2 regions of the Rhizobium sp. LjRoot30 genome follow, and region 2 is predicted to be linked to the other one. Evidence: predicted binding sites of a transcription regulator. Region 2 holds the regulator's gene; the other holds the start of a gene.

Region 1 (10,186 bases), 510 kb from region 2:
CGGCCTCGGCGGTGACGACAAGGCTGCCCAGCGGCTCAACGTTTTGCGCGCCATCGACAAGCTCGACAAGTTCGGCCCGGAAGGCGTGACGCTGTTGCTCGGACCGGGCCGCAAGGACGAATCCGGCGACTTCACCAAGGGTGCCGGCCTCGATGCCGAGCAGATCCGCAAGGTGCTGTTCTTCGTCGGCATCAAGGATTATGCCGAAAGCGCTGCCGAACTGGCCGAACTCGTCGCCGGCACGTCGAAGGGTGGTGAAGGTGTCGAGGAACTGAACCTCATCGGCGGCCTGGTCACCAGTGCCGGTTACCGCTCTGACCGGATCAAGATCGATCCTTCCGTCGTGCGCGGTCTCGAATATTACACCGGCCCGGTCTACGAGGCAGAGCTGCTGTTCGACGTCACCAACGAAAAAGGCGAAAAGGTCGTCTTCGGCTCCGTCGGCGGTGGCGGGCGGTATGATGGCCTCGTCTCGCGCTTCATGGGCCAGCCGGTGCCGGCCACCGGTTTCTCCATCGGCGTCTCGCGGCTGATGACGGCGCTCAAAAATCTCGGCAAGCTCGGCCAGGACGAGGTGATCGCCCCAGTCCTCGTCACCGTCATGGATGGCGATGTCGAGAGCATGGGCCGTTACCAGCGTTTCACGCAGGCGCTGCGTGCCGCCGGCGTCCGCGCCGAGATGTACCAGGGCAACTGGAAGAAATTCGGCAACCAGCTGAAATATGCCGACCGCCGCGGTTCGCCCGTTGCCATCATCCAGGGCGGCGATGAACGCGCCGAGGGTGTCGTGCAGATCAAGGACCTGATCGAAGGCAAGCGCCTCTCCGGCGAGATCGAGGACAATGCCGCCTGGCGCGAAGCCCGCGTGGCGCAGGAAACGGTGCCGGAAGCGGATCTGGTCGCCAAGGTTCTGGAGATCCTGGCAGCCCAGGCCGAGGACAGGGCACAGGCGGCTCGCAATGCTTGAGGCTTTCCGGGTGTCGGCCGACATCATGCCTTCACGGCTTGCTCCCTCTTCTCCCCGGCGGGGAGAAGGTGGCGCGCAGCGCCGGATGAGGGGGGCGCCGGTGCTGCAAACGGCTCTCGTTGCATTTCACTCGTCCGTCGCCTGCGCTCCGGCCGTTCGCGGCTTGCGCCGCTCGCCCCCTCATCTGCCCTTCGGGCATCTTCTCCCCGCTGGGGAGAAGATGGCGCTATCCGGTAGCGCAGGAGGAGAAACCCGATGCCGCTGATCAACATGCCGGACTTCGCGGCAAAACTGCTCGACGATTTTGCCGCCCGCGGCGCGTTGCGCATCGATACGCCGGTGATCCAGCCGGCCGCCCCCTTCCTCGACATGGCGGGCGAGGATCTGCGCCGCCGCATCTTCCTCACCGAAAGCGAAACCGGCGAAAGCCTGTGCCTCCGGCCGGAATTCACCATCCCTGTCTGCCTGCGCCATATCGAAAGCGCCACCGGCACGCCGCGGCGCTATTGTTATCTCGGCGAAGTGTTCCGCCAGCGGCGCGATGGCGAAAACGAATTCTACCAGTCGGGTATCGAGGATCTCGGCGAAACCGCCATTGCCGCTGCGGATGCGCGTGCCATCAACGATGCCGTCCAGATCATCGCCGGCCTGCTGCCCGGCCGCCCGCTTGCCGTGACGCTTGGCGACCAGGCGGTGTTCGAGGCGGTGGTGCGGGCGCTCGGCCTTCCCGGCGGCTGGCAGAAGCGCCTGATCCAGGCTTTTGGCAATACGGCGCAGATCGAGCAGATCCTGCTGCGGCTTGCCTCGCCGCAGCCGGTCACCGGGTTTGCGCCTGATATCGCCACCCTGCTGGGCGGGGACGAGGCGGCGCTGATCGCGCACATCGACCGCACCATGCAGGAAACCGGCTATTCCACCAATGCCAGCCGCTCGCCGCGCGAGATTGCTGCGAGGCTTAAGGAAAAGCTGTCGCTTGCCGAAACAAGGCTGGACGGCGCGGCGCTGCTGTTGCTGCGCGAATTCCTGTCGCTGGAACTGCCGCTTGCCGAGGCCTCAGCAGCGCTTGCCGGTTTTGCCGACGCGGCCGGTTTTTCGCTGAAAGGCGCGCTCGCCGGCTTCGAGGAGCGGGTGGCGGCGCTGACCGATCTCGGCATCGATCTTTCCCGCATCACCTACCGCGCCGCCTTCGGCCGGCCGCTTGATTATTACACCGGCCTGGTCTTCGAAGTGACGCGGGCAGGCGATGGCGCGGTGCTTGCCGGCGGCGGCCGTTTCGACCGGTTGCTGACACTGCTTGGCGCACGCGAGGACATACCGGCGGTCGGCTTCTCCCTGTGGCTGGACCGCATCGAACAAGCGAGGGCGCGCTGATGACCATCACCATCGCCTTGCCGTCCAAGGGGCGGATGAAAGAGGATTCGGCGGCGATCTTCGAACGTGCCGGCCTGCCGATCGTCGCCGTCGGCAACGAGCGCTCCTATCGCGGCCGTGTCGAGGGCTGGGACGATATCGAGATCGCCTTCCTCTCCGCGTCTGAAATCTCCCGCGAGATCGGCAATGGCAGCGTCGATTTCGGCGTTACCGGCGAAGATCTGGTGCGTGAAGAGCTTGCCGAGGCCGACCGGCGCATGGAGATCGCCGCCCGGCTCGGTTTCGGCCATGCGGATGTCGTCGTCGCCGTGCCGGAAATTTGGCTCGATGTCGACAGCATGGCCGACCTCGGCGATGTCGCCGCCGATTTCCGTGCCCGGCATGGCCGGCGCCTGGCGATCGCCACGAAATACTGGCGGCTGACCCAGCAATTCTTCTCCGGCAGCCATGGCATCCAGCTCTATCGCATCGTCGAAAGCCTGGGCGCAACGGAAGGCGCACCGGCCTCCGGTTCGGCCGATATCATCGTCGACATCACCTCCACCGGTTCGACGCTCCGCGCCAACCACCTGAAGGTTCTGCCGGACGGCGTCATCCTCAAATCCGAGGCCTGCCTGGTGCGGGCGCGGAAACCGGCCCATGAGGGCGATCCGCGCATAAGCCGGATCATCGAGGCGATCCGCGGCGCGCTCTGAGCCGATCTAAAGAATGGCGACAAAAAACCCGCCGGTCTAAACCGGCGGGTTTCTCGTCTTGGGGGCAGGGGATCGTTATCAGGCGTGGACGGCGGCACCGCCGCGGCGCGCATCGATCGAGTAGGCGCCTGCGCCGACCGTGGCGAGCAGGATGTAGGCGCCGGCCAGCGTGAAATTCTTCATCAGCATGATCTGGTTCAGGGCGGTCAGCCAGCCGTTGGCGGCGGCCGGGAAATCAGGAACGTTGATGGCGGCGCTGTGGAAGGCCAGGCCGGTGAACACGCAGAACAGGGCGAGCAGCCAGCCGACGATACGGGTCTGGAAACCGACGAGCACGGCAAGGCCGGTGACGAGTTCGAAGAGGCCGGCGAGGTAAGCCAGGACGTTTGCCGCCGGCATGCCGGCGCCGGCGATCATGCCGGCCGTACCGCTCGGATCGGCGAGCTTGCCGAAACCGGCATAGATGAACATGAAGGAAAGCAGAACGCGGGCGAGAAGAATGAGTGCACTGTTGGGACTGGACATTTTTGGCTCCTGTTGATCGGCCCTGTCTGGTCAGGACCGTCGGTTGAATTTCATGGCTCTTATGTGCCTGCTTTCAGTCGTCTTTGATAGATAAACGAACCGGGACATATCGTTCACAATTTGATGACAATCTCCCGGCAGGCGGCATGTTTCCGCGCCCGCCATCATTCTCCGCGATATGACGGATATCAATTGTCGCCCGCCGGTTTTCCCGTCTTGTCGCTCACGTTAAATCGATCAGGCGACCTCTTCCGCCGCGGTCGGGTGGGCGATATGTAGAAACTATCAGACCCAGGAGAACCGAATGGCCGATTTGTCCAACTTCCCCATCACCAGCCGCTGGCCCGCCCAAAATCCGGATGTCATCCAGCTCTATTCGCTGGCGACGCCGAATGGCGTGAAGATTTCCATCGCGTTGGAAGAGCTGGGGCTGCCCTATGAGGCGCATCTGATTTCGTTCGATACCGTCGACCAGAAGTCGCCGGAATTCGTCTCGCTCAATCCCAATGGCCGCATTCCGGCGATCATCGATCCCAATGGCCCGGATGGCAAACCGATCGGGCTGTTCGAATCCGGCGCGATCCTCATCTATCTCGCCGAAAAGACCGGCAAGCTGATCCCGGCCGACGCCGCCGGCCGCTATGAGACGATTGCCTGGGTGATGTTCCAGATGGGTGGCGTCGGGCCGATGTTTGGCCAGTTCGGCCACTTCTTCAAATATGCCGCCGCCAAGGTCGCCAACAATTCCTATCCGGTCGAGCGTTACCGCGACGAGGCCAAGCGCCTGCTTGGCGTGCTGGAAGAGCGCCTGTCATCCCGCCAGTGGATCATGGGTGACGAATACACGATTGCCGATATCGCGACCTTCCCCTGGGTGCGCGGCGTCGATGTCTTCTACGGCGGCAAGGATGTGCTCGAACTGGAGAAATTCCCGGCCGTCATGGACTGGGTAGCGCGTGCCTATGCCCGCCCGGCCAGCGAGAAGGGTTGGAAGGTTCCCTCGAAAGGGTGACCTTTCCGATACCGTCGGCCGCCAGCCGTTACTGGTGGCCGACGAGATGGACGCGTGGATCGAGCTTGAAGCGGGGATAGAGGAAAACCCCGATGAAGCGTCCCGATTGTCGCCCATCGAGTCCGGCCGACTCGCCGATGCAGAATACCGGTTGACGGAGCGCTGATTTCGGCTGGATGGTGCTGGAGTAGCAGAAGGACGAAGAATTCGTCGCTGCCTGTTCGAAAAGCTCCAGGATCCGCAGCTGGTCATGCGTTTCGTAGCAGCGCAGCAGGTTCAGCAGGCCGCATTCGGACTGGCTGACTCCGTGCATCGCCATGGAATGAGGGCCGAGGGAGACGATGCCGCTTTCCAAATCAGCCGTCCAGTCTTCGCTGATGCAGAGCTGTCTGAGAAGTTCATGATTCGCCTCCTCTGGGGAGTCCTGCGTAAAAGGCGTGGCAATATTGGTCCTGGCAATCTTGAACAAAAGTATTCCCCAGTCCGAAAATAAAGCATGCCTGCGCATGCTTGGCATTACACTTCGATCCAAATAACGCGTGACGATAGATTTCGTAAAAACAGACGAGGATCGACTTCGATCCCGTTGTGTTCGGTCAAGTAAGCTTTGCATAAAAGAAAGGCTGGACATGTCGATGCGCGGCTACGCATCGCAGGGCGATGGCAATGCTCCTCCACGCTCAACCCTCTGCATTCGAGGCAGCACTTATAGTTTCTTTTGTGTAAACGGCAACGTTTTTTTGCACGCGGCGGAGTTGCCGAAAAAAGCAGCGCGCAACGGCGAAGGGTCTGCCCAAAAAGAGAAAGGGGCGATCCGAAGACCGCCCCTTCCGAACTGAACCGGATGGCTCAGATGCAAGACATAAAGTCTTACATCATGTCCATGCCGCCCATGCCGCCCATGCCGCCCGGCATGCCGCCAGGAGCATCCTTCTTCGGCAGTTCGGCGATCATGGCTTCCGTCGTGATCAGCAGCGAAGCAACCGAAGCAGCGTTCTGCAGGGCGGTACGAACGACCTTGACCGGGTCGACGATACCCATGGCGATCATGTCGCCATATTCGCCGGTCTGGGCGTTGTAGCCGAAGTTGTCTTCGTTCTTGTCGAGAACCTTGCCAACAACGATCGAAGCTTCGTCACCGGCGTTGTCGGCGATCTGGCGAACCAGGGCCTGCAGAGCGCGGCGAACGATGTTGACGCCAGCTTCCTGGTCGTCGTTCTCGCCCTTGGCAGTGATCTTCGTGGAGGAACGCAGCAGGGCGATACCGCCGCCCGGTACGATGCCTTCCTGAACGGCAGCGCGCGTCGCGTTGAGAGCGTCGTCGATGCGGTCCTTCTTTTCCTTGACTTCGACTTCCGTCGAGCCGCCGACGCGGATGACGGCAACGCCGCCAGCGAGCTTGGCAAGACGTTCCTGCAGCTTTTCGCGGTCGTAGTCGGAAGAGGTTTCTTCGATCTGGGCCTTGATCTGCGCGACGCGGCCTTCGATGTCCGACTTGGCACCGGCACCGTCAACGATCGTCGTGTTTTCCTTGGAGATCGAGACCTTCTTGGAACGGCCGAGCATGTCGAGGGTGACATTTTCGAGCTTGATGCCGAGGTCTTCGGAGATGACAGTGCCGCCCGTCAGGATGGCGATGTCTTCGAGCATGGCCTTGCGGCGATCGCCGAAGCCCGGAGCCTTGACGGCAGCGATCTTCAGGCCGCCACGCAGCTTGTTGACGACGAGCGTAGCAAGAGCTTCGCCTTCGACGTCTTCAGCGATGATGAGGAGCGGCTTGCCGGTCTGGACGACGGCTTCGAGAACCGGAAGCATGGCCTGCAGGTTCGAGAGCTTCTTCTCGTGGAGGAGAATGAAGGCGTCTTCGAGGTCGGCAACCATCTTTTCAGCGTTGGTGACGAAGTAGGGCGACAGGTAGCCGCGGTCGAACTGCATGCCTTCGACGACTTCGAGTTCGGTTTCGGCGGTCTTGGCTTCTTCAACCGTGATGACGCCTTCGTTGCCGACCTTCTGCATGGCTTCAGCGATGTCGAGACCGACCTGCTTGTCGCCGTTTGCGGAGATCGTGCCAACCTGGGCAACTTCTTCCGACGTGGAGATCTTCTTGGCCTTGGCCTGGAGATCCTTGACGACTTCGGCAACGGCGAGATCGATGCCGCGCTTCAGGTCCATCGGGTTCATGCCGGCTGCAACGGCCTTGTTGCCTTCGCGAACGATGGCCTGGGCAAGAACGGTTGCGGTCGTGGTGCCGTCGCCGGCGATGTCGTTGGTCTTCGAAGCGACTTCGCGGACCATCTGGGCGCCCATGTTCTCGAACTTGTCTTCCAGTTCGATTTCCTTGGCGACGGAAACGCCGTCCTTGGTGATGCGCGGAGCGCCGAAGGACTTGTCGATAACAACGTTACGACCCTTCGGGCCGAGCGTTACCTTGACTGCGTCAGCGAGAACGTCCACGCCGCGCAGCATCTTTTCGCGCGCGCTGCGGCCGAATTTTACTTCTTTAGCTGCCATTTTCAAAACTCCCGAGCCACAATGGCTTCTTGGTGGTTTGTTGAGACTGATGGAACGGTCGGCCTGATCAGCCGATGATGCCCATGATGTCGGCTTCCTTCATGATCAGAAGGTCTTCGCCGTTGAGCTTGACTTCGGTGCCGGACCACTTGCCGAACAGGACGCGGTCGCCGGCCTTGACATCAAGCGGAACGACCTTGCCGGACTCGTCACGGGCGCCGGAGCCGACGGCGACGATTTCGCCTTCCTGCGGCTTTTCCTTGGCGGTATCCGGAATGATGATGCCGCCCTTGGTCTTGGCTTCAGATTCAACGCGACGAACGACGACGCGGTCGTGCAGCGGACGGAAATTGGTTGTCATTGTCTAATCCCTCGATCAAATGACTTCTGCGGATAGCGAGGCGATCCGCGCGGATGGCTGTTAGCACTCCTCTTTGCTGAGTGCCAGCGACGTTTGAGATAAGGAGCGGCGCCAAACGAGTCAAGGACGCGCCTTCTAAAAACTTTCAGAAAATATGGTTAGCAATACGGCATGAACCATCGAATCGAAAAAGATCTTGTCCTTGAACCACCGCAGGCTCCCTCTTTCGGGGACATGGTTGCGGTTTTTGCCCGCATCGGGCTCCTGAGCTTTGGCGGTCCCGCGGGTCAGATCGCCCTCATGCATCGCACGCTTGTCGATGAAAAACGCTGGATCTCGGAGGAGCGTTTCCTGCATGCGCTGAACTATTGCATGTTGCTGCCCGGCCCGGAGGCGCAGCAGCTTGCCACCTATGTTGGCTGGCTCCTGCACCGCACCCGCGGTGGGCTGGCAGCGGGTTTGCTATTCATCCTGCCGGGGCTTTTGGTCATTCTCGGCCTCTCCGCCGCCTATGCCGTCTTTCATGAGGCCGGCTGGCTGCAGGGATTGTTCTTCGGTCTCAAGGCCGCCGTGCTGGCCATCGTCATCGAGGCGGTGATCCGCGTCGGCAAGCGGGCGCTGAAACATCGCCTTCACTATGCGATCTGTGGTCTCTCCTTCCTGGCGCTGTTCGTCTTCAATATCCCGTTTCCGGTGGTGATCCTGGCTGCCGCCGTGGCCGGCCTGATCGCTGGGCGGTTCGCCGCTTTTTCCGCCGTGCCCGCTGAAGGCGACATGCTGTCCGGCCCGCCGACGTCGCTGCGCAGGACGCTTTTGACGCTCATCGCCTGGCTGCTCGTCTGGCAGGCGCCGCTTCTGCTGATCTTCGGATTGACGGCGGGCAACACAGACAATGTCTTTTCGTCGCTGTTCGGCTTCTTCTCGCAGATGGCAATCGTAACGTTCGGCGGTGCCTACGCCGTGTTGAGTTATGTGGCGCAGATGGCGTCCGGCCATTACGGCTGGCTCAGCCCCGGCGAGATGCTGGACGGCCTGGCGCTGGCCGAAACGACGCCGGGACCGCTGGTGCTGGTGCTCTGTTTTGTCGGCTTCATCGCCGCGTTCCGCAATCCGTTCGGCCTGGATCCGGTGCTGGCGGGTCTTGTCGGTGGCACGCTTGCAGCCTGGGCCACCTTTGCGCCAAGCTTTCTTTTCATCTTCGTCGGGGCGCCCTATGTCGAGCGCTTGCGCAAAAACCGCATCGTCGCCAATGCGCTGTCGGCGATCACCGCCGCTGTCACCGGCGTCATCCTCAATCTGGCGCTCTGGTTTGGCCTGCACGTGCTGTTCGGCGAAGTCGGGCGGCTGACGCTTCTATCCTCTCCGGGCGATGGCGGGCAGGCACCGCTCGCCTCGCTGCCCTGGCCGGTGTGGGCGAGTATCGATTGGGCGGCGCTGGCCCTGTCGCTTCTTTCCGCCGTGCTGGTGTTGCGCTTCCGCCTCGGTGTGGCGCCGGTGCTGGCGGTCGCCGCAGTCGCCGGCTGGATCGTCCGGGCGGCGCTTTGAAGGTTTTTGGAAGCACTGCAGTAAATTTCCTTGCCATCGTGCTGTTCCTTTGCGATGTCACCCCTTGATTTCGAAGAAAGCCGGGGTTTCGCATGGCCGAACGCATCCACAGTCTGCAGGACATCATCGAGCAATATGATGTGGTCCTCTGCGATGTCTGGGGCGTGGTGCACAATGGCATCGATCCGTTTCCGCTCGCCTGCGAGGCACTGCTGGCGGCGCGGCGCTCCGGTGTCACCGTCGTGCTGATCACCAATTCTCCGCGGCCTTCCGCCGGTGTCGTGTCGCAGTTCAAGGCGATCGGCGTCGGCGAGGAAACCTACGACCGGATCGTCACCTCCGGCGACGTCACCCGCGAGCTGATCGCCCGTCAGGGGCCGAAGAAGGTCTTCCTGCTTGGGCCGGAGCGCGACCTGCCGCTGCTGGAAGGGCTCGACGTCACCCGCGTCGACAGCGAGGAGGCTGAGATCATTCTCTGTTCCGGCCTGTTCCGCGACGAAGAGGAAAGCCCCGACGACTACCGCGACATGCTGGCGGCGCTGCAGGCCCGCAACCTGCCGATGATCTGCGCCAATCCCGACCTGGTGGTCGAACGCGGCACGAAGATGATCTACTGCGCCGGCTCGCTTGCCGCGCTTTACCGCGAACTGGGCGGCGAGACGCTGATCGCCGGCAAGCCGTTTTCGCCGATCTACGACGCCTGCCTTGCCAAGGCCGAGGCTTTGCGCGGCGCATTCGCCCGCGACCGCGTGCTCGCCATCGGCGACGGCATGCCGACGGATGTGCGCGGCGCCATCAACCAGGATCTCGACCTGCTTTACATCAGCGGCGGCATCCATGCCGCTGAATACGTCCGCGACGGCGCGACGGACGAGGCCGCACTTTCCGCCTTCTTGACGCGCAACGTTGCGGCGCCGAAATGGTGGATGCCGAAACTGGCGTGATTTTTCTGCAGACAGGTATGATGCGATGACCGTTTTCCACCGCAATGAAGCGAAAGAGGCCCTGCCGGAACGGCTGAAGGGCGGCGTGCTTGCCATCGGTAATTTCGACGGCGTGCATCGCGGCCATCAATCGGTGTTGAGCCGGGCGCTGGAAATCGCCGAAGATCGCAACGTGCCGGTGCTGGTGCTCACCTTCGAGCCGCATCCGCGCACCGTCTTCAAGCCGGAGACCCCGGTGTTCCGGCTGACGCCGGC
Region 2 (20,447 bases):
TACGCGCTTTTGCTGGTATCGCCCCAGAAGACGACCTGTCAGGATTTGCGGGCGCAGGCGATGATTTCGGCGCTGTCGGGCGTCCATTGACCCCCAAGCCAGTTGCCATAGAGTTCAATGCCGGTAAAACCCGCTTCCGACAGGACCGCTTCGATTTCCGATGCAGCGGGAAAGCGCAGGCGGCTTCGGCTGCTCTTGAGCGCACCGGTGTCGAGAAAACGGTGCTCGCTGACAAACGAAACCCATTCGCCTTCCACGGCCGTGACTGCGTGGTAAACCTCCACGATACCAAATCCGTCGACATGGACCCGTCTGGCCGAAAGCTGCGGCGTCCATGTTTCCCAGGCGCGGTGCAGCGGGTTGCGGCTGTCGAAAACGAGGCGGCCTCCGTCTCGCAGGTGCCGGAAAACGCCTTCCAGGACGGCGCGCGCCTCGTCAGCGGAAAAGACCTGGAACACATGGCCCGTCATGATGGCGAGATCGAAGCGGTCCGCCAGGTCGAGCGTGCGTGCATCCGCCTGTACCCAGCCGACCTGCCTGCCGACGTCGTTCTGCCGGGCTATGGCGAGCATGGCGGCAGCCGGCTCGACACCGGTCACCGAATATCCGTGTCGGGCAAGATGAAGGGCTGTCAGGCCTGTTCCGCAGCCGACATCGAGGATGTGGTCGCCGGATCTGGCGCAGCGGAGATAGAAGTCGGTGTCTTCGCCTGCAGGGTTCAGGGTGTCGTAGAGCGCCGTCAACGCCGGATCGGTGTAGATGGTTTCCATGAGAACGCCCCTTCGCCTTCAGATCATTTTCGCTTTCTTTGAAGCGCGAAAATATTCCAAGCTTTTGTTTTTACAAAATTTCGAACGCAAAATTGCGGCGCGCTTTTGCTGGAACTGCTCTAGGAAGCCGTGCCCGCTGCTTCCGCCAGCAGCCAGCGCTGGAAGGCGGCAACGGCAGGCCGTTCGAGCGCTGTTGGCGGATAGACGAGATGATAGGCAAGGCGGCTGGCCAGGCCGAGGGGGAAAGGGGCGGCAAGCTGCCCTTCCGCCAGTTCCCTTTCGATGAAGGAACGGCGGACCAGCGCAAAACCCAGGCCGGCCTTGGCGGCATCCACGGCCCCGTTGCCATCGCCGAATATCGGCCCATGCGCCGCCAGCACCGGTTCGACACCCGCCGCTTCGAGCCAGAGTTCCCAGTCGCGGCGATAGACGTCGTGGATCAGCGTCGCGCCGGCCAATCCTTCCGCCGACGGTGAAGGGCCAAGTCGGGCGACCACGGCCGGTGTCGCCACGGGGATCATGTCGTCATCGATCAGGCGCTGGCTGACGAGGCCTTCATAAGCACCGAGGCCATGGCGGACAGCGATGTCGATGCCGTCGCGGGCAAAATCCATGATCCGGTAGGAGGGGCTGATCCTGACGTCAATCCCCGGATGTTGCGCCTCGAAGCGGCCGATACGGGGCACCAGCCATTGCATCGCGAAGCTGGCGGTGCAGGTCACCGTCAACACCGAACCACGGGCGCGCGCCCGCACCGCAGCCGTCGCTTCCCGCACCAGCCGGAAGGCGGTGCGCAGTGTGGCGAAATAGTCGGCACCCTCCACCGTCAGCGACAGGCTGCGCGGCCGGCGGGTGAACAGCTGGATATCGAGCGTGGTCTCCAGCTCACGTACCTGCAAGCTGACGGCGCCCGGTGTGACGCGCAGCTCTTCGGCGGCCAGCGTCATGCTCAGATGCCGCGCCGTGGCCTCGAAGGCGCGGAGCGACGACAGGGAGGGGAGAAGATCACTCATGATTTAGAAAATCTCGATCATAGGGCGAGAATATCTCCTTTGTCAGGCGATAGGAATGGCGAGATAATGCATAAAAATCGGCATTTTGCAAAGCCGTATCGCCAATAGAATTTTCGAGAAAATCTAAATCGAAAGAGAGATCGTCATGTCGCAGCAAAAACCCATGGGAACGGTCGAGTGGCTGATGCTCGTCGGGCTTTCCATCCTTTGGGGAGGCTCGTTCCTGTTCAACGGCATCCTGGTCAAGGCGTTACCGCCCTTCACGATCGTCACGGCCCGCGTGGCGCTTGCGGCCCTGGCACTGCATCTGATCCTGCGCATGAGCGGTCAGAGCATGCCGCGCGACGGCAAGTCCTGGGCTGCCTTCTTCGGCATGGGGCTGCTCAACAACATCATCCCCTTCCTGCTGATTGTCTGGGGGCAGACCCATATCGCCAGCGGCCTCGCCTCCATCCTCAATGCGACGACGCCACTGTTTGCCGTTATCGTCGCACATCTCCTGACCGACGACGAAAAGATGACCGCCGGCCGGCTCGTGGGGGTGGTGACGGGGTTTGCCGGCGTGGCGTTGATGATTGGGCCTGCCGTGCTTGGAAGCCTCGGCGACAACACGCTCGCCCAGCTTGCGGTTCTCGGCGGCGCGCTTTCTTATTCCGTTGCCGGCATTTTTGGCCGGCGGTTCAAGCGCATGGGTATGGCGCCGATGCTGCCGGCGGCCGGACAGGTCACAGCCTCGGCAATCATGCTGTTGCCGGTGACGCTGATTGTCGATCAGCCCTGGACGCTTGCCGCACCCGGCACGGAGACGCTGGCGGCGCTGCTCGGCCTTGCCCTCCTGTCGACCGCCATCGCCTATGTGCTGTTCTTCCGGATCCTGGCGACGGCCGGCGCCACGAACCTGATGCTGGTGACTTTTCTCATCCCCGTGAGCGCTATCCTGCTCGGTGCTCTGGTTCTCGGCGAGCAGCTGCAGGCAAAACATTTTGCCGGCATGGCGATGATTGCCGTCGGTCTTGCCGCCATCGACGGGCGTATCGCCCAGCTCTGGAAGCGCCGTCCGGCATCGTCTTGAGACGGGTGTCGTGCCTCAGCAGGCGAGATCGGCGACGACGGAATCGAGGATCAGCATGCCGGATGGGGTGCAGCGCAGCCGCGAATTCCCCAGTCGCTCGATAAAACCGTGATCGAGAAGTGCCTGTTCGCGGTTCGGATCGGGATCGCGGCCCGACAGCTGCTGCCAGCGGGCGAGATCGACGCCTTCCTTCAGACGCAGGCCCATGAGCAGCAGCTCATCGGCCTGTTCTTCATATCCGAGCAGCTCTTCGTCGACCATGCCGTGGCCATTTTTCTCAACCTGTTCCACCCAGGTCTCTGGCCGGCGCTCGGTGGCGGTTGCCAGCTTGTCCCGGCCGCGCGTCAGGCGGCCATGGGCGCCGGGGCCGATGCCGGCATAATCGCCGTAACGCCAGTAGGTCAGGTTGTGGCGGCTTTCGGCGCCGGGGCGGGCATGGTTGGACACCTCGTAGGCCGGCAGGCCTTCGCGAGCGGTAATCTCCTGGGTCGCCTCGTAGAGCAGCGCCGACTGGTCGCCGTCAGGCACGATGAATTTCCCGGCCTTGTGCAACCCGAAGAAGGGTGTGCCTTCCTCGATCGTCAGCTGGTAGAGCGACAGGTGATCGACGGCATAAGAGATCGCCTGCCGCAGCTCCGCCTCCCATGCCTCCACCGTCTGGTGCGGCCGGGCATAGATCAGGTCGAAGGACATGCGCGGAAAGATGTCGCGGGCCAGCCCGATCGCCTTCAGCGCGTCCTCGACATTGTGCAACCGGCCCAGGAATTTCAGGTCGGCATCGTTGAGCGCCTGCACGCCAAGCGACACGCGGTTGACACCGGCGGCACGGTAACCACGGAAGCGGGTCGCCTCGACGCTGGAGGGATTGGCCTCCATGGTGATCTCGATGCCGTCCGGCACGTGCCAGTGGCGGGCGATGCCGTCGAGGATGGCCTCCACCGTCTCCGGCGCCATCAGCGACGGCGTGCCGCCGCCGAGGAAGATGCTGGTCACCGTCTTCGGGCCGCTGAGCTTGCGCATCCACTCCATCTCACGCAGGAAGGCGGCGGCAAAACGCGGCTGGTCCACCGGCTGGTGGCGCACATGGCTGTTGAAATCGCAGTAGGGACATTTGGCCGCACAGAAGGGCCAATGCACGTAGACCCCGAAACCGGGCTCGCCGGTATCGGGCAACAGGTCTCCATAACCGAAGGAAGGATGATCAGGCTTCAAGGCAGGTCTCGACAAACATTTTGAAAGCGCGGGCGCGGTGCGACAGTGCTTGCGGATCGCCGGCCTTCCAGCCGTGCTTCTCTTCGGCGCTCATTTCCCCGAAGGTCGTGTCATAACCGACCGGCTGGAACACCGGATCGTAACCGAACCCCTGCGTGCCGCGCGGTGGCCAGACGACATGGCCTTCCACGTCGCCGCGGAACAGCTCGATATGGCCATCCGGCCAGGCGAGGCAGAGCACGCTGACGAAGCGGGCGGTGCGGGTTTCGAAATGGGTGGCGCCGGCCTTCTGCAGCGCCTTCTCCACCTTCTCCATCGCCATGGCGAAGTCGCGGCTGCCATCCTCGCGCTCGGCCCAGTTGGCCGTATAGACCCCCGGTGCGCCGCCGAGTGCATCGATGACGATGCCGGAATCGTCCGAGAGGGCCGGAAGGCCGGAGGCCTTGGCGGAGGCAAGCGCCTTGATGGCGGCATTTTCCTCGAACGTCGTGCCGGTCTCGTCAGGCTCTTCGAACTTCAACTCTGCCGCCGACTTGGCGGAAAAACCGAAGGGGCCGATGAGGTCGGCGATCTCGCGGATCTTGCCGGCATTGTGGCTGGCGACGACGATGGTCTTGGTGTCGAGCTTGCGCATGGTCTTTCCTATTCGATTCCCCAGATACGGGCCTCGGCGCATTCCAGGCTGTTGCCGGCCGGGTCGCGGAAATAGATGGAACGGCCGCCATTCGGCCAGGTGAAATCCGCTTCGATGGCGATGCCGGCGGTTTCAAGCGCCACTATCGTTGCCGAAAAATTCTCCTTGGCCAACCGGAAACAGGCGTGGCCCGCGCCGCTCGTGCCGTGCGGCGGCACCGGCAAGGCGGCGCCGTCTTCCGGCGGCTTTACCGTTTCCAGCGGGTTGAAGATCAACAACACGCCGGGGCCGCAACGATAAAACACATGCCGGTTGCCGACGCGGGCAATTTTTTCAAGGCCGAGAATGCCGCCGTAAAACCGTTCCGCCGCGTCCAGATCCGCCGCGTAAAGCGCGGTCTCAAGCATGGCTTCGATCAACGGCTGGCTCATGGCGCTTCGCCTGTGCGTTCCTTATGCTACCGCTTGCTTCTGCAGCGTCACCAGTTCGGCGATGCCGTTGCGGGCAAGCTGCATCAGCGTCGAAAATTCCTGTTCGGTAAACGGCTTGCCTTCTGCCGTGCCCTGGATCTCGACGATGCCGCCGGCCCCGGTCATGACGAAGTTGGCATCGGTCTCGGCGGCCGAGTCCTCCAGGTAGTCGAGGTCGATGACCGGCTGGTTGGCGAAGATACCGCAGGAAATGGCGGCGACGTGATCCTTGAGGACACGCTCGACCTTGACCATGTTGCGGCCTTCCATCCATTTCAGGCAGTCGTGAAGGGCAATCCATGCGCCGGTGATCGAGGCGGTGCGGGTGCCGCCGTCGGCCTGGATGACGTCGCAATCGATGGTGATCTGCCGTTCGCCGAGCGCTTCGAGATCGACGATGGCGCGCAGCGAGCGGCCGATCAGCCGCTGGATTTCCTGCGTGCGGCCACCCTGCTTGCCGGTGGCGGCTTCGCGCTTCATGCGTTCGCCGGTGGCGCGCGGCAGCATACCGTATTCGGCCGTCACCCAGCCCTTGCCGCTGTTGCGCAGCCACGGCGGCGTCTTGTCCTCAAGGCTTGCGGTGCAGAGCACATGAGTGTCGCCGAACTTGACGAGACAGGATCCCTCCGCATGTTTGGAAAAACCGCGCTCGAAGGAAACCTTGCGCATCTGGTCCGTTTTTCTGCCTGAAGGCCGCATGTGAAACTCCTGCTGTTGTGAGACGCCTTCTACGGCTGGCCGGCGCTTTTTGCAAAGGAAAAGGCACCGCCGCAGAAGGGAATCCGCCTTCGGAGGTCCGTCGAGATAACGGTATCGCCCTTGCAATCGGCACGACGTGCATGCCAGCGTCAGTGTGTTTGCACATACTGTCGGGAGGAACGATGAGCGAAACACATGAGGGCGGTTGCCTGTGCGGCCATATCCGTTTTTCCGCAAAAGGCCAGCCGGGCAATCCACACAGCTGCTCCTGCGACTTTTGTCAGCGCCATTCCGGCGGATTGACGCTGTATTGGGTGGAGTTTCCGAGTGAAGCCGTCGACTGGGTGGGTGAGGGCGGGGCGCCCAGCGTCTATCGGTCTTCGGATTATTCCAGCCGCTCCTTTTGCCCGCGCTGCGGCAGTACCCTCGGCGCCATCGATGATGCACCGGTCGTGGCCCTTGTGCTCGGCAGTTTCGACAACAAGGAGGCGGAGAGCCTGAAGCCGCTGTCGCATTCGTTCGAACCGCCTGAAACCGCCTGGTGGAAAGCCGGGACTCATATCTGAGGCCGATGCGGCATCCTTCACATTTCCCTTTGTGATCGGCGTCGGCATGACTATATTCCCTACAGGATCAACGATACGGTTTTTTCGGGAAATATGGGTTTAGGGCAGACGCCGGACAGGGATGTGAGCGCAGCGCTGGACGATCGCTCAAGGGAAATCTTCCGGCGGATCGTCGAGGAGTATCTCGAAAACGGCGAACCGCTGGGCTCGCGCAGCCTTTCCCGCCTGCTGCCGATGTCGCTCTCGCCGGCTTCCGTGCGCAATGTCATGGGCGATCTCGAAGAGCTCGGCCTGATCTATTCCCCCCATATCAGCGCCGGCCGGCTTCCCACCCAGATGGGCCTGCGTTTCTTCGTCGATGCCTTCATGCAGGTCAGCGCGCTCTCGCAGGAAGACCGCGCCAGCATGGACCGGCAGATGGGACCAGTGCAGCGCGGTCAGACCGTGGAAGGCCTGATGAACGAGGCAAGCCGCATGCTGTCCGGCATGTCCCGCGGCGCCGGCCTGGTGGTCACCGCCAAGTCGGATCAGGTGCTCAAGCACGTCGAGTTCATCCGGCTGGAGCCGACCAAGGCGCTGGCGGTGCTGGTCGGCGACCATGACCAGGTGGAAAACCGCATCATCGAGCTGCCGGCCGGCGTCACCTCGTCGCAACTCACCGAAGCCGCCAATTTCCTCAATGCCCACATGACCGGCCAGACGCTGCCGGATCTGCGCAAGCAATTGCAGGTCCTGAAGAACGAAGTGCGGCAGGAGCTGGACAGCCTGTCCCAGGACCTGGTCGAGCGTGGCCTGGCGGTGTGGTCGGGCGGCCAGGACGACGACAAGCCGACGCGGCTGATCGTCCGCGGCCGCGCCAATCTGCTCGAAGGCGTGGCCGGTGCCGAAGACATCGACCGGCTGCGCATGCTGTTCGACGACCTGGAGAAGAAGGACAGCCTGATCGAGATCCTCAATCTCGCCGAAAGCGGTCCGGGCGTGCGCATCTTCATCGGTTCGGAAAACAAGCTCTTCTCGCTCTCCGGCTCGTCGCTGATCGTCGCGCCCTATCGGGACGGCGAGGACCGCATCGTCGGTGCCGTCGGCGTCATCGGCCCGACGCGGCTCAACTATTCGCGCATTGTTCCAATGGTCGATTACACCGCCCAGATTGTCGGGCGCATGGCGCGGACGTTGCTGTAGCGGCGACGGACGGGCGCAGTCGCGGTCGAAACTTCGGGTAAACCCTTGATTTTTTCCCGCCAAACCTCGATATCGGGCTCAAATCCCAAAACAGTGACTGGAGATACGTCATGACCGACGAGACCCCTACGAACGGCCCGGACGCCGCTGTGAACCACAACGAGGCCGATCCCGCCGAAACTGCGGCTGCAGACGGCACCTTCGATCCGACCGAGGCGCTGAAGGCTGAAAATGCCGACCTGCGCGACAAATTCCTCCGCCTCGCCGCCGAGATGGACAACCTTCGCCGGCGCACCGAACGCGACGTGAAGGATGCCAAGGCCTATGCCGTCACCGCTTTTGCGCGCGACATGCTCGGCGTTTCGGACAATCTGCGCCGCGCCCTCGATGCCATCCCCGCCGACCAGCGGGCGGCAGCCGAAAGCGGCCTCAATGCCCTGATCGAAGGCGTCGACATGACCGAACGGTCGATGCTCACGGCCCTTGAGCGCCATGGCGTGCGCAAGCTGGAGCCGGAAGGCCAGAAGTTCGATCCGAACTTCCATCAGGCGATGTTCGAAATCCCCAATCCCGATGTGCCGAACAACACCGTCGTGCAGGTGGTGCAGGCCGGCTACACGATCGGCGACCGCGTTCTGCGCCCGGCCATGGTCGGCGTTGCCAAGGGCGGCGCCAAGGCGGAAGCCCAGCCGTCGGAGCCGGGCACGGCCAGCATCAACGAAGGCGACGCCTGAGGTTGAAACGGCGGAGAGCCATCGGCTCTCCTGCCGCCGGGTAACCCGGCGATCACATGTCGCGTTTCTTATGCGAGTGAATGGCGGACCGGTTTACAGGCGATGAGGATGGCTCCGGCTTCCGCTGGCCGGAGCGTGCGCCTCAGGCGGCGTTGGACGTCTCTTCCTGGTTGAGGAAAGCATAGATCGCCGAGGCGGAATCCGTGGCGCGCAGCTTGGCGACGAGATCCTGATCGCGCAGCACGCGGGCGATCCGCGACAGGGCCTTGAGATGGTCCGCACCCGCCCCTTCCGGCGCCAGCAGCAGGAAGACGAGATCGACGGGCTGGTCGTCCAGCGCCTCGAAATCGACAGGCTGGTCCAGCCGGGCGAAAATGCCGGTGATCGAATGGATGGCGTTCAGCTTGCCGTGCGGGATGGCGATGCCGTTACCGACGCCGGTGGAGCCAAGACGCTCACGCTGCAAAATTACGTCGAAGATTTCCCGTTCCGGCAGTCCGGTGAGCTTTGCGGCCCTAGCCGCCAGCTCCTGAAGCAGCTGCTTTTTGGAATTCACCTTCAGGGCAGGAATAATCGCATCTTGTCGCAGGAGGTCTGCCAACGCCATTCTCTTTGTCCTTCATGTGCCGAGAAAGAGGGGGCGGGATGCCCGGCCGGTTCGACCGGGCATCCCCCTTATTTCAATCTCAGCTCTTTACACTGGCGGCATCGATCCAGCCGATATTCCCGTCTCGACGACGGTAAACGATGTTCAGTTCTTCCTTGCCGGTGCTTCGGAACATGAAGACCGGTTCATCCGTCATATCGAGCGCCATGACGGCGCTTGCGACCGACATCGTCTTCAGCGACTTGCTGCTTTCGGCGACGATCGTCGGTGCATAATCCTCCGAAATTTCCTCCTGCTCGTCAGGGATCGCATCCATGACGGTATATGCAACTTCTATGCCACTGCCGTTGGTTCCGGCATGATGATGGTCTTTCAGCTTTCGCTTGTAGCGCCGCAGACGCTTCTCGATGCGCTGCGCTGCTCCGTCAAACGCTGCTTGCGGATCGTTCGCTTCACCCGTGGCATGCAGGTTGACCCCGCTGTCCAGGTGGATCTTACAATCCGCTGCAAAACGCGAACCGGACTTTTCAACTGTAACCTGACTTGAATACCCCCCGTCGAAGTATTTGGTTACGGCGTCGCCGATGTGGTCCTCGATCCGCGAACGGAACGTTTCACCAATCTCCATATGTTTCCCGGATACACGCACACTCATGGAATTTTCCTTCTTGTCGTGATTTGCGAGTACCAGTTTACGCCAACGGCTTCGCTCATCCAAGCGTTTCACGCGGCGAACATTGTTTTGCGCCGCTAAACTTAACCGTGAAGTGGGGAAATGATCGGGAGCTAGGTTTTCCTGTTCCAATTGCGGCGCGCTTCTAGCGCCCGGTGCCTTGGGAGTCAAGGGTCGTTAAATGTTTTTTAAGGTATCGGGGAGGTTGTCTCAGTAGGCGGAGACCTTCGAAAGGGCGCGCTTTTCCCGCCGGCGCTGCACGGAGGAGGGAATGTTCATGGCCTCTCGATACTTGGCCACCGTCCGCCGCGCCAGGTCGATGCCGGCCTGCTTGAGCAGGTCGACGATGTCGTCGTCGGACAACACGGCCTCCGGCGTTTCCTGGTTGATCAGGGCGCGGATGCGGTGGCGCACGGCCTCGGCCGAATGGGTATCGCCGCCCTCGGCCGAACCGATCGACACGGTGAAGAAATATTTGAGCTCGAACAGGCCGCGCGGCGTCAGCATGTATTTGTTCGAGGTGACACGGCTGACGGTGGATTCGTGCATCTTGATCGCCTCGGCCACCGTCTTGAGGTTGAGCGGGCGAAGCTGGTCGACGCCGTGGACCAGGAAGGCGTCCTGCTGGCGGACGATCTCGGTCGCCACCTTCATGATGGTTTTTGCCCGCTGGTCGAGGCTGCGGGTCAGCCAGTTGGCGGTCTGCAGGCATTCGGACATGAAGGCATGGTCTTCGCCCGGCCGATGCTTGTGTTTGGCGACCTCGGCATAATAGGACTGGTTGACGAGCACACGCGGCAAGGTATCCGGATTGAGTTCCACCAGCCAGCTGCCGTTTGCCGCTGCCCGCACGACCACGTCGGGCACGATCGCTTCCGAAACCGAGGTTTCGAAGCTGCTGCCCGGCTTGGGGTTGAGCTTGCGGATCTCGGTCAACATGTCGAGCAGGTCTTCTTCATCGACGCCGCAGATGCGCTTCAGCGACAGGAAATCGCGCCGGGCCAGAAGCTCGAGATTGTCGACCAGCGCCGCCATTGCCGGGTCGAGCCGGTCGCGCTGCCGCAGCTGGATGGCCAGGCATTCGCTAAGCGAGCGGGCAAAGACGCCCGGAGGGTCGAGGGTCTGCAACGCCTCCAGCACCGTCTCTACGTCGCCGACACTGCGGCCAAGCCGCAAGGCGACCTCCCGCAGGTCCGCCTGCAGGTAACCGGCTTCGTCGAGCTGGTCGATCAGGATTTGGGCGGTCAGCTGGTCGGCAGCCGTGGTCAGGGTGAAGGGAATCTGCTGGTTGAGATGATCCCGCAGCGTCGTCTGGCCGGCAACAAAATCGTCGAGGTCGGCGCTTTCGCCGCCTTCGCTGCCGGGCATCGACTTCCACTGGCTCATCAGTTCAGGGGCATCGGGGCGGGGCGCCACGCCCTCGTCGGAAAAACCGCTGTCGAAATTGGTGTCGAGCTGGCTGCTCAGCCGATCGGCCGTGCCGGTGTGTTCGCTTTCATACCAGTCGGAGGCCAGATCGCTGCCGCGCGGTTCCGCCGGTTCGCTACCAGCGGGCTCGTCGGCGCCGGAAAAAGGACCGTCATCGTCCCGCGTGCCGCCGAATTCACCATCCGATGGCGCAAAATCGAGCAGTGGATTCTTTTCAACTTCCTGGGCGATGAACTGGTTGAGTTCGAAATGCGTCATCTGAAGCAGCTGGATCGACTGCATCAGTTGCGGGGTCATCACCAGCGACTGGCTCTGGCGCAGGAAGAGACTGGCGGACAATGCCATGACGGACGCGAAACTCCCCTTCAGCTCGGTCGGAATTTCGCTTTCTCAGGACAAAATCCAGGCGAAATTGCAACTGGCCCAAAAATTGCTTTTTTATTTGGTTTGGTCAAGCAGGGAGTGGGGCGCCCGTCGAATTTCTGTCACACAAGGACAGTGCTAGAGGCTGAACTTGTCGCCGAGATAGAGGCGGCGGACTTCCGGGTTATTGACGATGTCATTGGCTCGGCCATGCGTCAACACTTCGCCGGCATGGATGATGTAGGCACGGTCGATCAGGCCCAGCGTCTCGCGGACATTGTGGTCGGTGATCAGCACGCCGATGCCGCGGGCCGTCAGGTGCCGGACGAGATTCTGGATGTCGGACACCGAAATCGGATCGACGCCGGCAAAGGGTTCGTCGAGCAGCATGAAGGTCGGATCGGTCGCCAGCGCGCGGGCGATTTCGAGACGCCGGCGTTCACCGCCCGACAGCGCCACCGCCATCGATTTCCGTAGCTTCTGGATGTGAAATTCCTCAAGCAGCGAGTCGAGTTTCTGCTCACGGCGCTTCTTGTTGGAATCGTGCACCTCCAGAACGGCGCGGATGTTTTCCTCCACCGTCAGCCCGCGGAAGATCGAGGCTTCCTGCGGCAGGTAGCCGACGCCGAGACGGGCGCGGCGATACATCGGCATCGACGTCACGTCGTTGCCGTTGATCTCGATCGAGCCTTCGTCGACCGGCACCAGGCCGGTGATCATGTAGAAACAGGTGGTCTTGCCGGCACCGTTCGGCCCCAGCAGGCCGACGGCCTCGCCACGGCGCACCACCAGCGAGGCGCCGTTGACGACACGCCGCGTATTGTAGGTCTTCGTCAGGCCGCGGGCGATCAGCGTGCCTTCGTAGCGCGCCTTGTCGGTCGGCGCTGCCGCATCGGCCGCTGCCGCTGGCGATCCGGACTTGCCGAACAATTTTGAAAGGGGAGAAATGGTCACGACCTGCCGGTTTACTGTTTCTTCTGCCGCGACTTCGGGTCGAGCTGGATGTTGACGCGGCCGCCGCAGCTGTCGAGCGTCGCCCGGCCGGTTTCCATGAGCACCGTCAGCTTACAGCCGGTGAAGACATTGGCGCCTTCGGACAGGACCACGCGCTTACCTTCGAGCACGAAGGTCTGGCTCGCCATGTCGAAGACGCCGGAATCGGCAGTCGCCTGCTGGGTGCCGGAACTCAGGAAAACCTTGTCCTTCACGTTGATCTTGTCGATATCGGCATTGCCCGAGGCAACCGACGTGTCGTCGCCGCCGTTCTTGCGGTAATAGACGGTCATCGTGCCGGCCTGCAGGGTCATTTCGCCCTGAACCACCTTCACGTTGCCGGTGAACAGCGCCAGGTTCTCCTGCTCCTTGATTTCAAGCTTGTCGCTTTCGATCTGGATCGGCTTGTCGTTGGAAAGCTTCAGGTTGTTCATCGAACCCGTGGTCTGCTGCGCAAGCGCATCGAAAGCAGGGGCGACCGACAGAGCCGCAAAAAGGGCCGCCGCAGTATAACGGGTAAATATGCAATATGCTGTCATGGACGCAGCTCTCAATTGCCTTGGTTGCGAATGGTGGACGGGTCGACATTCACCCGAACGTTGCCTTCAAAGGTGATAACGCGCCCCTTATCCGACATATCCAGTCGCTGCGCAAGAATCGAAGCCTGCTTGTAGTGAATGGAAACAGGGTCGTCGCTGCTCATCTTGCCGGCCTTGATATCCAGGTGGGCGGATTCGAACTTGGCTTCCAGGCCGGTGTTGAGCGTGATGGTAAAGGGTTTCGTCATTTCGAGCCGGTCCTGGTCGCGGTCGTAGACCCCTTCGGCAGCGGCAACGCGGGCAATGATCTTGTCGTTCACCGGCACGGCGGCCTTGATCGTCTCGAGCGTGATCATCGCCGGGTTGCGAATATCCTGCAACGCCCGGAGTGCCGCCATCGAATAACTGATGCCGTCGCCATTGCGGCCGGAAATGGCCGGTTTCTCCATGACGACCTTGCCGTTTTCGATCTTGGCCGATTCGATCGTGATGTTATCAGGCAGATAGGCGCGGATAAGCGAAACGCCGATGAAGACGAAAGAAATGACGACGGCGGCGATCGGCAGCAGGATTTTCAGGCGGCGAACGCGGGCGGAATGCTGCAGCGCCAAAGCATAGGCGTCGCGAACCGGTCGCGAGCCGGCATCGGCAAGTCCCGAATTGTTCAGCGTATTCAGCATTATCTCGTTCTCGTTCCAATTCCGCGGGCGCTTGCGCCGCTACGTATGCGCGCTGCGACCGCTTGCCAATATGGAGATTTTTTTGCAACAAACAATAAAAGGTGAAAAAATCCGTGAGCGTGCCGTTGATCGGCGGGGCCCCCGGACTATGAATGACAGCACCTGATTTTCGCAAAGGATGGACGTTATGGATCAATCGGCGATAGCGGACCGGCGCCGGCTGCGCCGCAAGCTCGGCTTCTGGCGCATTGCCGCGGCGGTTCTCGTCATCGGCCTCGGCATCGTCGCTTTCCGGCTGGCCGGCGGCGACATGGCGGCAAGCAGCGGTTCGCCGCATATCGCCCGCATCGAGATTTCCGGCCTGATCCAGGATGACGAAGAGCTTCTGGAGCGGCTGAAGAAGATCGGCGACAGCGATCGCGTCAAGGCGCTGGTCGTTTCCATCTCTTCGCCGGGCGGCACGACCTATGGCGGCGAGCGTGTCTTCAAGGCGATCCGCGCCGTGGCCGAGAAGAAGCCGGTCGTTTCCGACGTGCGGACCCTGGCAGCCTCCGCCGGCTACATGATCGCCACCGCCGGCGATACCATCATTGCCGGCGAGACCTCGATCACCGGTTCCATCGGCGTCATCTTCCAGTATCCGCAGACCAAGCAGCTGCTGGACAAGATCGGCGTGTCGCTGGAGGAGATCAAGTCGGCGCCGCTCAAGGCCGAGCCGTCGCCCTTCCACGATGCCAGCGAAGAAGCCAAGGCGATGATTCGCGCCATGGTGATGGACAGCTACGACTGGTTCGTCGATCTCGTCGCCGACCGCCGCAAGCTGCCGCGCGACGAGGTGCTGCGCCTGGCCGACGGCAGCATCTTCACCGGCCGCCAGGCCCTGAAGGCCAAGCTGATCGATACGCTCGGCGGCGAGGAGGCGATCCGCACCTATCTCACCGGTCGCGGCATTGACAAGGATCTCAAGATCGTCAAATGGGAGGCGCCCCGCACGGGCTCGGCCTTCGGTTTCGCCAGTGCGATTTCGACGGTGCTGAACCTGCTCGGCTACGGCGACAACACCCTCGGTTCGAGTGCAACGGACAAGTTGTTTCTTGACGGTCTTATTTCAGTTTGGCAGGTTGGGCGCCATTGAAAAAACTAATTATTTGAGGGGGCTATCGTGATCAAGTCGGAATTGGTGCAGATTGTGGCCGCGCGCAATCCCCATCTCTATCACCGCGACGTGGAAAACATCGTCAACGCGGTGCTCGACGAGATCACCGACGCGCTCGCGGCCGGAAATCGCGTCGAATTGCGCGGTTTCGGCGCCTTCTCGGTGAAGAACCGTCCGTCGCGTTCGGGGCGCAACCCGCGCACCGGCGATGCCGTCTTCGTCGAGGAAAAATGGGTGCCGTTCTTCAAGACCGGCAAGGAATTGCGCGAACGCCTCAACCCGGGCAGCGCCGACATCGACGACGACGATTGATCGTTCCGGCCGGCAGCCCTATCTCAATTTTTGCCCCGCTGCCGCCACGGAAGCGCTGTAAGGACAGAAGGCCATGACGAAAAAAATCATCAATCTCATCATCCTTCTGCCGCTCGGCATCCTGCTCGTCGTCCTTTCGGTCGCCAACCGCCAGAGCGTCACGATGGCGCTCAACCCGTTCCGGCCGGAAGACCAGGTCCTCGGCATCACCGCGCCGTTCTTCGTTTTCCTGTTCGTTGCCCTCATCGCCGGCCTGCTGATCGGTTCCTGCGCCACCTGGCTGTCGCAGGGGCGGTATCGCAAGCGGGCGCGCAATGAGGCCAAGGTGGCCATCAAGCTGCAGGGCGAAGCCGAGACGCACAAGAAGCGTGCCGAACAGCTTGCTGCCCAAGCCACCGGTTACGGCCAGCTGCCGGCAAAGTGAGGCGCGGCCCGGTCAGGCTGCGCCATTGACCCTGGCCTGCACTGCCGCCGTGAAATCGGTAAAGAACTGCTGCGCCAGCTTTTTCGAGGTCGAATCGATCAGTCTGGCCCCGAGCTGCGCAAGCTTGCCGCCGATCTGCGCCTTGACGTCATAGACGAGCAGCGTTTCCGGACCCTCTTCCTTCAAGCTCACGTCGGCCCCGCCCTTGGCGAAACCGGCGATGCCGCCCTTGCCTTCGCCCGAAATCGTGTAGCTTTCCGGCGCATTGATGTTGGAGAGGATCACATCGCCCGTAAACGAGGCGGAGACAGGTCCGATCCTGATCTTGACCACGGCGGAAAGCTCGGTCGGCGACTTCATTTCCAGGCTTTGACAGCCCGGAATACATTGCTTGAGGATCTCGGGATCGTTGAGTGCTGCCCATACCGCATCGCGCGGTGCGGCGATCCGTTCTTCACCGGTCATGTCCATGGCGTCTACCTCCTCCATTTCCAGCAAACTATGCAGATCGGAAACCGCTTTGCCAAGCGGCGGCAGAATGCTATTTGCTGCCTTCTGTATAGAGATTGAGACGGAAAAGCCCGTGAAGAACAAAGAACGGCGGCCAGGGCCGAAAAGAACGGCCGGCACGGCTGGAAAGCCCGCCCAAGGCGGCGCGCCGAAGCAGAAAAGCTTTTCGCCGCGCCCGGAAGGCCGGCCCGCGCGGACCGCACCCGGCGGCGAAAGCCGTTCGGTCGCCCGGTCGAGCGAGGTTCCCGAAGTCGAGCAACGGCCGCTGACGGTCCGCACCGGCGAACGTCCGCCCGAGCGGGTGCCGGTCATCCTGGAATCGACCGGCGCCGGCGATTTTCACCTGATCGACAGCGGCAACGGCGAGAAGCTGGAACAGTACGGGCCTTACCGCATCGTCCGCCCGGAAGCCCAGGCGCTGTGGCCGAAAGGCCTGCCGGCGCATGTCTGGGAAAAGGCGGATGCCATCTTCACCGGCGATACCGACGAGGACGGCATGGGCCGCTGGCGGTTTCCCCGCGAGGCGCTGGGCGAGACCTGGCCGCTCAGCCTGCTCGGCATCGATTTCCTCGGTCGCTTCACCTCCTTCCGCCATGTCGGTGTCTTTCCCGAACAGATCGTCCACTGGAGCTGGGTGAAGCAGCAGGTGGAGGCCGCCGGTCGTCCGCTGAAAGTGCTCAATCTCTTCGGCTACACCGGCGTCGCCTCGCTGGTGGCGGCTGCCGCCGGTGCCGAGGTGACGCATGTCGACGCCTCGAAGAAGGCGATCGGCTGGGCGCGCGAAAACCAGTCGCTCGGCCGGCTCGACAAGCTGCCGATCCGCTGGATCTGCGAGGATGCGATGAAATTCATCCAGCGCGAGGAACGCCGCGGCAACCGCTACGACATCATCCTCACCGATCCGCCGAAGTTCGGCCGCGGGCCGAACGGCGAGGTCTGGCACCTGTTCGAGCACCTGCCGTTGATGCTCGACATCTGCCGCGAACTCCTGTCGCCGAAGGCGCACGGCCTGGTGCTGACGGCTTACTCCATCCGGGCGAGCTTCTATTCCATCCACGAGCTGATGCGCGAGACCATGCGCGGCCGCGGCGGTGTGGTGGAGTCGGGCGAACTCGTCATCCGCGAGGCGGGGCTGGACGGCAAGACGCCGGGCCGCGCGCTCTCCACATCGCTATTCAGCCGCTGGGTGCCGAAATGAACAACGATTTTCGTGACGGCGGCGCGCGCCGCGTCGGCCAGGTGAAGGAAGTCACCAGCCTTTCCAACCCGATCATCAAGGATATCAAGGCGCTCTCGCAGAAGAAGAGCCGCGACGAGACGAAATCCTTCATGGCCGAAGGGCTGAAGCTGGTCATCGACGCGCTGGAACTCGGCTGGACGATCAAGACGCTGATCTATTCCAAGGCGGCCAAGGGCAAGCCTTCGGTCGAGCAGGTGGCGGTCAAAACCGTCGCCTCCGGCGGTCTGGTGCTGGAGGTCTCCGAAAAGGTACTATCCTCGGTGACACGCCGCGACAATCCGCAGATGGTCGTCGGCATCTTCGAGCAGCGCTGGACGGCGCTCAAGGGCATCAAGCCGCAGGAGGGTGAGACCTATGTGGCGCTCGACCGCGTCCGTGATCCCGGCAATCTCGGCACCATCATCCGCACGGCAGATGCCGCCGGTGCCTCCGGCGTGATCCTCGTCGGTGAAAGCACCGATCCGTTTTCGCTGGAAACGGTGCGCGCCACCATGGGTTCGGTCTTCGCCGTCCCGCTCGCCCGGGCGACGCCGGAAGAATTCCTGGCCTGGAAGAAAACCTCGGGCACGCAGATCGTCGGCACACATCTGGCCGGCGCCGTCGATTACCGCACGATCAACTACAAGAAGAAGCCGGTGGTGCTGCTGATGGGCAACGAACAGTCCGGCCTGCCGGAAGCGCTGGCGAAGGAAGCGGATGCGCTTGCCCGCATCCCGCAAGCCGGCCGCGCCGATTCGCTCAATCTCGCCGTCGCCACCGCCGTGATGCTCTTCGAGGTCCGGCGCCATCTGCTGACGCTGGATGCGCTGGCATGAATGAAACGAAACCCTTTCTGTTCGCTCGCCCCCTGCCGATCCTCATTTTTATCTTGATTGCCGTGGTTCTCGACCAGGCGATCAAGATTGCCGTCGATACCTATCTGCCGATGCAGGAGGCGGTGCCGGTCGTGCCGTTCCTGTATCTCTACCGCACCTATAATCTCGGCGTCGCCTTTTCGATGCTGTCGGGCATGGACGGCTGGTTCATCGTCGGCATGCGCATTCTGATCGTCATCTTTGTCGTCTGGCTGTGGCGGCGCACGCCCGCCGATCACCGGTTTGCCCATACCGGCTTTGCCATGATCATCGCCGGGGCGCTCGGCAATCTGCTTGATCGGTTTCTCTACGGCCACGTCATCGATTATGTGCTGTTCCACACCGGATCGTGGTCGTTCGCCGTCTTCAATCTCGCCGACAGTTTCATCACCGTCGGCGCCTGTCTGGTGGTCGTCGACGAGTTCATGCGGCCAAAAGCGAAAAAAAACTAAAATTTTACCATTCTCCTGAAGTCTATGGGAACGAGCTGCATGTTAGCCAGGATATATGAGCAACCTGGCACAGCTTCAAAAACGCCTTTCAGCGGCCTTCGGCCCGGCTGGCGGTTCGCATGTCCCCCAGGATGACGGCCAGACGGTCGTCTCCCCGGCCTTCGCCCGTTACGACGAAGTGCATGCCGCGGAACCCGATCTGGTGGCGCCACCGGCGACGGAAGGCGATGGCGACGGGGTGGCCCGTCTCTGGCTCGGCGGCGGCGGCATGCTGGTTGCGGCATTCATCCTCGCCATGGGGCTGGGCACCGGTTTTTACACCCTTTGCGGCGCGCTCGGCGCGGTGCTTTTCGGCGCGGCGCTGATTTACGTTCTCCAGCGGCCGACGCCTGTCATGGTCCCGTGGGCCGAAAAGCCGCTGGCGGCGGCGCAGAAGCGCCAGGAAGAGATCTGGCAGGACCAGCGCTGGGAGCAGGACGAGAATGTCGGCCTGCTCGGCTCCATCCACGATGCGCTCGGCGACATCGCGCTGGTGCGCGACATGAACCGCCGTATCGTCTACGCCAACGACACGTTTCGTACGTTGACCGGCTGCGTTGCGCCTGAGGGGCGCAGCTGCGAGGAGATCGGTCTGGCCTTCCGGCCGGAAGCGGAGCCTTATCGTTTCGACGTCGAGATCGCCACGCCCTTCGGCCAGCGCATCTTCGTCTGGCACGATGTCATCGCCCGCGATGCCACCACAGGCCAGCTCAAGATCCGCAGCATCGCCCGCGATGTGACCGAGGAGCGCTTGTCGGCAAAGAGCCGCGAAGCGGCCCGCATCAAGGCGGAAAACACATCGGCGGCAAAATCCCGCCTGCTGGCGACCGTCAGCCATGAAATCCGTACGCCGCTCAGCGGCATTCTCGGCATGGGCCATCTGCTTGGCCAGACCAAAATGACCGCCGAGCAGATGAATTATGTCAACGGCATCCGTGAATCCGGCCAGGCGCTGTCGCAACTGGTGCAGGACTTGCTCGATTTCTCGACCATCGAAGTCGGCCGATTCCACCTGCATCCGCGGGCGGAATCGGTGCGGCACCTGATCGAAGGGGTCGTGGAGATGTTGTCGCACCGTGCCCATGAAAAGGAAATCGAGATCGCCTCGGCTGTCTCGCCCGATATTCCCGACGTGCTGAATTTCGATCCCGCCCGGCTGCGCCAGGTGTTGTTCAACGTCATCGGCAATGCCGTGAAGTTCACCCATGCCGGCGGCGTGCTCGTTGCTGCCACATTCGATGGTCAGCATCTGGTGATCACCGTCGAAGACACCGGTGCGGGCATGACTGCGGAAGAGCAGGCGCGTATCTTCGGCGAATTCGAGCAGGCCGGCAATGCCAGCGACAAGAGCGCCGGTACCGGCCTCGGCCTGTCGATTTCGGCGCGCATCATGCGTGAATTCGGTGGCTCGCTCAGCGCCGTCAGCGAAAAAGGCAAGGGCAGTATCTTTTCCATCCGCCTGCCGCACCAGTTGAAGGGCGAGAACCGTAGCCGTTCGCTTCGCGAGAGCGAGTTGCGCGGCAATGCCGTGCTCGTCATGGCGCCGACCGGCCCCGCCAGCCGCGCGATCCTGACGACGATCGAAGCGCTCGGCGGACGCGCGGTGCTGGCGTCTAGCCTCGCGGCGACGGAAGCAGCCCTGTTGCAGGCGGAGGAAGCCGGCACGCCGTTTACCGATGTCATCGTCGATCATCGCCTGGCTGCTGTTTTCTACGAACAGGTGGCTGGCCGCGCCGATGTCGCGCGGCTGCGCTCGATTTTCCTGGTCAATCCGGAGGAACGCAATTCCCAGCCCCAGGGCGTTTTCGACGCCTGGCTTATCCGG

Evidence for each region. Region 2 encodes HrcA, which represses chaperone genes, less so after heat shock. Its sites were predicted from a motif close to GTTAGCACTCNCNNNNNGNGAGTGCTAAC; they were not measured.
Region 1: the regulator HrcA is predicted to act here: its motif matches at 7,502-7,530, upstream of groES (co-chaperone GroES).

Annotation. Positions count from the first base shown of each region.
Region 1 covers NZ_CAXUSG020000001.1:799,020-809,205, forward strand. The annotation lists gene hisS (histidine--tRNA ligase) at 1-967, shown strand, start outside; gene ACSQ3I_RS03955 (ATP phosphoribosyltransferase regulatory subunit) at 1,223-2,338, shown strand; gene hisG (ATP phosphoribosyltransferase) at 2,338-3,033, shown strand; gene ACSQ3I_RS03965 (DoxX family protein) at 3,112-3,558, opposite strand; gene ACSQ3I_RS03970 (glutathione binding-like protein) at 3,863-4,570, shown strand; gene ACSQ3I_RS03975 (hypothetical protein) at 4,599-5,039, opposite strand; gene groL (chaperonin GroEL) at 5,441-7,081, opposite strand; gene groES (co-chaperone GroES) at 7,149-7,442, opposite strand; gene chrA (chromate efflux transporter) at 7,614-8,987, shown strand; gene ACSQ3I_RS03995 (TIGR01459 family HAD-type hydrolase) at 9,080-9,931, shown strand; gene ACSQ3I_RS04000 (bifunctional riboflavin kinase/FAD synthetase) at 9,957-10,186, shown strand, end outside.
Region 2 covers NZ_CAXUSG020000001.1:280,998-301,444, forward strand. The annotation lists gene ACSQ3I_RS01430 (class I SAM-dependent methyltransferase) at 39-770, opposite strand; gene gcvA (transcriptional regulator GcvA) at 890-1,783, opposite strand; gene ACSQ3I_RS01440 (DMT family transporter) at 1,929-2,855, shown strand; gene hemW (radical SAM family heme chaperone HemW) at 2,871-4,067, opposite strand; gene rdgB (RdgB/HAM1 family non-canonical purine NTP pyrophosphatase) at 4,057-4,701, opposite strand; gene ACSQ3I_RS01455 (VOC family protein) at 4,710-5,132, opposite strand; gene rph (ribonuclease PH) at 5,154-5,870, opposite strand; gene ACSQ3I_RS01465 (GFA family protein) at 6,053-6,436, shown strand; gene hrcA (heat-inducible transcriptional repressor HrcA) at 6,530-7,618, shown strand; gene grpE (nucleotide exchange factor GrpE) at 7,729-8,352, shown strand; gene ptsN (PTS IIA-like nitrogen regulatory protein PtsN) at 8,495-8,959, opposite strand; gene hpf (ribosome hibernation-promoting factor, HPF/YfiA family) at 9,039-9,614, opposite strand; gene rpoN (RNA polymerase factor sigma-54) at 9,843-11,405, opposite strand; gene lptB (LPS export ABC transporter ATP-binding protein) at 11,562-12,371, opposite strand; gene ACSQ3I_RS01500 (LptA/OstA family protein) at 12,389-12,955, opposite strand; gene lptC (LPS export ABC transporter periplasmic protein LptC) at 12,967-13,635, opposite strand; gene sppA (signal peptide peptidase SppA) at 13,823-14,770, shown strand; gene ACSQ3I_RS01515 (integration host factor subunit beta) at 14,798-15,103, shown strand; gene ACSQ3I_RS01520 (DUF1049 domain-containing protein) at 15,177-15,527, shown strand; gene ACSQ3I_RS01525 (CoxG family protein) at 15,540-15,998, opposite strand; gene ACSQ3I_RS01530 (class I SAM-dependent methyltransferase) at 16,066-17,235, shown strand; gene ACSQ3I_RS01535 (TrmH family RNA methyltransferase) at 17,232-18,092, shown strand; gene lspA (signal peptidase II) at 18,089-18,583, shown strand; gene ACSQ3I_RS01545 (ATP-binding response regulator) at 18,639-20,447, shown strand, end outside.